Linked DNA regions of Cellulophaga algicola DSM 14237. The protein of the gene in region 1 binds, or shares a complex with, the protein of each later gene. Links are inferred from orthologs where the notes say so. Each region holds a gene or a part of one and is shown on either strand. Other genes may lie near its edges. The genes, in order: groL and metK.

Region 1 (3,244 bases):
TTATTATCATTGTGAGTCTTTTATTGATGTTGGTAATAATGGTACAAAATCCAAAAGGCGGAGGACTTTCTTCATCTTTAGGTGGTGGCGGTAGCCAAGTAGTTGGTGGAGTAAAAAAGACTGGAGACTTTTTAGATAAAAGTACTTGGACTCTTGCGACACTACTTATCGTATTAATTCTTTTATCGAATATTTCTTTAAAAGATGATTACAGAGAAGCAGATTCTAAGCTTTTACAAGGTGGTGACATTGAAAACACAGTTCCTGATTCATTACCAGAACCTATTTCGACTCCTGATTCGGAATAAGTAACACGACATTATATATTTTAAAATGCCAGCTTGGATGACAAGCTGGCATTTTTGTTTTACAAAGTGTCAGTTATTCAGCAATGGCATAATTTCTGCCATCAATAGAGTAATAAAATCAAAACAATTTAATAAAATTTAATCATATGGCTAAAGTTAATATTAAACCATTGGCAGATAGAGTGCTTATTGAACCAATGGCAGCTGAAACAAAAACTGCTTCTGGACTTTACATTCCCGATACTGCAAAAGAAAAACCTCAAAAAGGGAAAGTTGTTGCCGTTGGTCCTGGAACCAAGGATGACTTAGTTACCGTTAAAATTGGTGACACCGTTCTTTATGGTAAATATGCAGGAACCGAGCTTAAATTAGAAGGTACTGACTTTTTAATGATGCGTGAAAGCGACATATTAGCGATTATATAAATTACTTTTTTTATTTCCCTTAAACCGGAAATCTACTAAATTAAATTATACGATTAATTAAACAAATTCTCAGATTCCTGAGGAGGACTTAAAACAAAATTAAAAATGGCAAAAGATATAAAGTTTGATATAGATGCACGTGACGGACTAAAAAGAGGCGTTGATGCACTTGCAAATGCAGTAAAAGTAACTTTAGGACCTAAAGGTAGAAACGTAATCATCAGTAAATCTTTTGGAGCTCCTGTAGTTACTAAAGATGGTGTTACAGTTGCAAAAGAAATAGAATTACTTGACCCCCTAGAAAACATGGGTGCTCAAATGGTTAAAGAAGTTGCTTCTAAAACCAACGATTTAGCTGGTGATGGTACGACTACCGCAACAGTTTTAGCACAAGCAATCGTAAAAGAAGGATTAAAAAATGTTGCTGCCGGTGCTAATCCAATGGATTTAAAAAGAGGTATCGACAAAGCTGTTGAGGCTATCGTAGAAGACTTAGCTAAACAAGCAAAAAAAGTAGGTGATTCTTCTGATAAAATAAAACAAGTAGCATCTATTTCTGCTAACAACGATGAAACAATTGGTGAACTAATCGCTAAAGCATTCGGAAAAGTTGGTAAAGAAGGTGTTATCACTGTTGAAGAAGCCAAAGGAACAGATACGTATGTTGATGTTGTTGAAGGTATGCAGTTTGATAGAGGATACCTTTCTCCTTACTTCGTTACCGATTCAGAAAAAATGGTTTCTGAATTAGAGAACCCTTACATTTTACTTTTTGACAAGAAAATATCTTCTATGAAAGATATCCTTCCTGTTTTAGAGCCAGTTGCTCAATCAGGAAAACCTCTTTTAATTATTGCAGAAGATGTTGATGGTGAAGCATTAGCTACTTTAGTAGTGAATAAATTAAGAGGTTCTTTAAAAATTGCTGCTGTTAAAGCTCCTGGTTTTGGAGACAGAAGAAAAGCAATGCTTGAAGATATCGCTATCTTAACAGGTGGTACTGTAATCTCTGAAGAAAGAGGTTTCTCTCTTGAAAATGCTTCTTTAGATTTACTAGGAACTTGTGAAAAAATATCTATTGACAAAGACAATACAACTATCGTTAACGGTGCTGGTGTTGCAAAAGATATCAAAGGAAGAGTAAATCAAATTAAAGCTCAAATAGAGTCTACAACTTCTGATTACGATAAAGAAAAATTACAAGAACGTTTAGCTAAACTTTCTGGTGGTGTTGCTGTACTTTATGTTGGTGCTGCTTCTGAAGTTGAGATGAAAGAGAAAAAAGACAGAGTTGATGATGCATTGCATGCAACTAGAGCTGCTGTAGAAGAAGGTATCGTTGCTGGTGGTGGTGTTGCCCTTGTTCGCGCAAAAGCTGTTCTTGCTAACTTAAAAGCTGAAAATGCTGACGAAGAAACAGGAATGCAAATTGTAGCTAGAGCTATTGAGGCTCCATTACGTACTATCGTTGAAAATGCGGGTGGTGAAGGATCTGTTGTTGTTTCTAAAGTACTAGAAGGCAAAGGAGATTTTGGTTACGATGCTAAAGCTGAAGTATACACAGATATGATGAAAGCTGGTATTATTGATCCTAAGAAAGTAACTAGAGTTGCATTGGAAAATGCTGCTTCTGTTGCAGGTATGATCTTAACTACAGAATGTGCTTTAATTGATATTAAAGAAGATGCTCCTGCAGGCCCACCAATGGGTGGCGGTATGCCAGGAATGATGTAGTAACAAAAGACTACAGGTAAATAAAAAAACGCTCCAATGAAAATTGGAGCGTTTTTAAGTTTTAGCTGTTTTCGTTTTAGACTAAAGAAAAACTATCTATTTATAAATATTCTTATTTTCATTAACTTCAATTAACTGTGATGTAATTTCACTAGGCAGTGGATATTTCATCAGTAGTTCCTCCCAATAGTTAGTGGTATAAAAACTCCTATCTCCATCTATATCTTTTTTTGAATTTTCGGGCCTTTGATCACCATCAATGATAGCGTCATCTATAAAAATTTCTGTAACTGTTTCAATGTAACTAAATTTATCTTTTGCTTTAACCGCTTTCTTATAATTATTGAATAAGTAGTTTGGGTGCCTAGCCTCACCAACACCAGTCCATTTTTCAATCATTGTGCTTTTGCCTGAAATTTCCCAAAATACTATTTTTTCAGAATCCTCCCCTTCAAATGCACGATGCACATTAATTTCTTGAGCAACATTGTTTTCATCAAAATTAGCAAATCCTATTCGCTTGCCTTCATTATATATAGCACCATAGCCATCTTTAATAGAATCTACTTCATAATAAAGTCTACTTTTAAGCAAATCATTTTTTGGAATGCGAGAAACATTTAAATAATCATCTCCTAAAAATTCAATCCTTATGATTCTTGATTTTTGCTTAACGGCATCAGCATTAAATGTTCGATAAGCACTAAAATTACTCTTGACACCTGTACTATAATTATCTCTTACATCCGCATAAGGTAAACGATAACTGACCAGACC
Region 2 (3,303 bases), 1.4 Mb from region 1 along the record:
ATTTTGGATTTCCTAAAGATTCTACGAAAAAGGCTCTTGTATTATCTTGTACTGCTTTACCAAAATTATCAGGATCAGAAGCATCTACAAATGTGGTTGTAATTCCTAATCTAGGTAAGGTTACATTCAATAAATTAAAAGTGCCCCCATATAAACTACTCGAAGCAACGATATGATCGCCTGCTCTTAGCAAGGTTAATAAACCGGTAGCAATTGCTGCGGTACCTGAAGCAAAAACTACTGCTCCTACCCCACCTTCTACGGCGGCTAACCTATCTTGTAAAATTTGATTTGTAGGATTATTTAAACGGGTGTAAATAAATCCTAATTCCCCTAAAGAGAATAATTTTGCAGCATGGTCTGTATCTCTAAAAACATAAGATGATGTTTGATAGATTGGAACCGCTCTTGTTCCTGCTGTTTGCGTAGTGTCATGCCCTGCATGTAAAGCGTTTGTTGCTAATTTTTGATTACTCATGATCTTCTTGTTTTTTAAATTAATTATAAAATAAAAAGCCAAACTCTAGTAACAGACCTATACGCCTGAGTTAGATAAAAATCAAAAAGTTATTAAGAAGAAATATTCAATTGCTAGGAATAGCAATTAATCTTTTCGTTATCTGCCGCCAATGCATTACTGCAATTTTTGGTAGAATTTAGCACCTTCATTGTTCAAAATAAGAACAAAGGGTTGCTAAGGTTTCAAAGGGTCTATTCCCTCCACCTTTCTTGATAACTATTCAATACGTGTTTGAACTTGTGCGGTGCAAATATAACGTTGGAACTTTTTAAATTCCTAATTATTCACCAATAATTATAAAATGATATTGTTTTGTTAAGATTCTAGCAATCTTAATTAATTTGAAAAAACTGCTAGAATCTCTCAAAAATTTATATTCCAAATGTTGCTTTCACTTGATCCAGCATATCTAGTTTTTCCCAAGTAAACAATTCTACCTCTTTCTCTACTCTACCATTGTAAGGAGATTCAAAAGTTTTTGTTACTGTTATAGGTTCTTTTCCCATATGACCGTATGCTGCAGTCTCTAAATAAATTGGATTACGTAATTTTAAGCGTTCTTCAATTGCAAACGGACGCATGTCAAACAATTCGGCTACTTTTCTTGCAATCTGCCCATCGTTTAAATTCACCTTAGCAGTACCGTATGTATCTACGTAGATAGAGGTTGGTTCTACCACTCCAATAGCATAACTTACTTGTACTAAAATCTCATCGGCAACTCCTGCTGCAACTAAGTTCTTAGCGGCATGACGTGCAGCATATGCAGCACTTCTATCTACTTTACTAGGATCTTTACCACTAAATGCACCACCACCGTGAGCGCCTTTACCACCGTACGTATCTACAATAATCTTACGACCTGTTAACCCCGTATCTCCATGAGGACCACCAATTACAAATTTCCCTGTTGGGTTAATATGATAGGTAATAGCATCGTCAAACAAGGTCTGTATATGTGCTGGCAATTGTTCCTTTACTTTAGGAATTAGGATAGAAATGATATCCGATTTAATTTTCGCCAACATTTTTTCATCATCTGCATCAAAAGCATCATGCTGAGTAGAAACTACAATAGTATCTATACGTTGAGGTACATTTTCATCACTATATTCTATGGTTACCTGCGCTTTAGCATCTGGTCTTAAATAAGAAATTTCTTTACCTTCTCTTCTTAAATCTGCTAAGATCTGTAATATTTTATGCGAAATATCTAAAGCCAAAGGCATGTAGTTTTCTGTTTCTTTCGTAGCGTAGCCAAACATCATTCCTTGATCTCCTGCACCTTGCTCTTCTTTAGAACCGCGATCTACACCTTGACTAATATCTTTAGACTGCTCATGTATTAAAGAAATAACACCACAAGAGTCTCCACTAAATTGATATTCTCCTTTCGTATATCCAATTTTATTGATAACATCTCTTGCTATTTGTTGAACATCTAAATAGGTATCACTCTTAACTTCACCTGCCAACACTACTTGACCTGTAGTTACTAATGTTTCGCATGCTACTTTACTTTCTGGATCAAATGCCAAAAAATTATCTAAAAGCGCATCACTTATTTGGTCTGCTACTTTATCTGGGTGTCCTTCACTAACAGATTCTGATGTGAATAAATAAGCCATAAATGGTTTTATTTTCTAGAATAGACTTGACAGAAAGGTTAAAAGAAGTTTATGAACCGAAAAGAAATTTCAGTCACAACTGCTTTAGCATTTTTTACGAGGTTGCAATCAGTCAAATCCGTCCTCAATTAATAATAGCACAAAAGTAAAATAAAAGATGGGATCTGAAAAATGGTTTAACAACAAATTGCAATTTTACAAATCATACTTAATTTTTAACATCACATATCGTGGTTGCACCACATACGATGAGGTCCTATAAAATAACTCATTAAAGCTATCTTGATTTAGCTCTGTATTGTTCAGTAAATTAGTCACTTCTACACTATATGCCCATTTACTATCTTCTTTTTGATACGATATACTGGTATCTAAATTTCCGTATTCATTATTAATAGAGTTTGCTTTATCCCTGTAATGGTAATACTCTAAATCTGCTAGAAAAATAAAACGTTTCAGAAAGGCAGCATCAACTTTAAGAAAAGGCGTATCTGTATAATATGTAGATGAGTTCCCACCGTTATCATAATTATTAACTGCATAAGTATACCCAAACTCAACATTTGGTGCATCCCTAAAACTCGTAGCCAATGAAGCTCTATAACTTTGAGTTAAAGACTCTGAGGTACTAGGGCTACCGTTAACAATATTATTTAAATTAGAATAGGAAAGCGAACCCTTAGAACTCACTTTAATTTTTCCAAATGTTCTTTGAAAATTAGCAGAACCAGATAACACTTCATCCTCTAAATTAGAATTAATAGTAGAACTTACCTGATTAATTCCGACAATTGAACTATTGTTTTTAAATGCATCTACACGCTTACTATAGTTAATATTTGCAAAGATATTTTGCATATTAAACATACTAAAGCTGAAAAAATTAAGTGATAAATTATGGAATAAAGCACTTTCTAAATCACGATTACCTTGATACATGGAGTTGTAATTGCTAAAAATATAGGCCCTTGAAAATTTATCTATATCTGAAAACTGTCGGTTAACGCCATAATTAAACCGAATACTTTCTGATTGCTTTAATTGAAGATTTATAAAAAGATCTGGAACAATATTGAACAAATCATCTGTAACCGATGCTCCTAATTGCGTGTTTTTCGCTGTATAATCATGAACTTTGAATCCTGGATTAAATGT

What was found.
Region 2: the proteins of groL (region 1) and metK are in contact, whole or in part, in a cryo-EM structure (PDB 8P4O), measured with the Escherichia coli proteins. The link is inferred for Cellulophaga algicola DSM 14237 from one-to-one orthologs.

The regions. Positions count from the first base shown.
Region 1 is NC_014934.1:1,023,929-1,027,172, forward strand. The notes cover bases 245-3,152. They hold groL (chaperonin GroEL), read left to right. Parts: upstream 245-838; coding sequence 839-2,467; downstream 2,468-3,152. Other genes in these bases: secG (preprotein translocase subunit SecG), read left to right, coding at 245-308; CELAL_RS04420 (co-chaperone GroES), read left to right, coding at 455-733; CELAL_RS04430 (hypothetical protein), read right to left, coding at 2,564-3,152. In the rest of the region: more of secG, read left to right, coding at 1-244; more of CELAL_RS04430, read right to left, coding at 3,153-3,244.
Region 2 is NC_014934.1:2,470,041-2,473,343, reverse strand. Bases 21-2,987 are described here. They hold metK (methionine adenosyltransferase), read right to left. Parts: upstream 2,149-2,987; coding sequence 892-2,148; downstream 21-891. Other genes in these bases: CELAL_RS10730 (carboxypeptidase-like regulatory domain-containing protein), read right to left, coding at 2,344-2,987; CELAL_RS10740 (O-acetylhomoserine aminocarboxypropyltransferase/cysteine synthase family protein), read right to left, coding at 21-478. Also shown: more of CELAL_RS10740, read right to left, coding at 1-20; more of CELAL_RS10730, read right to left, coding at 2,988-3,303. UniProt on the Escherichia coli protein: Catalyzes the formation of S-adenosylmethionine (AdoMet) from methionine and ATP.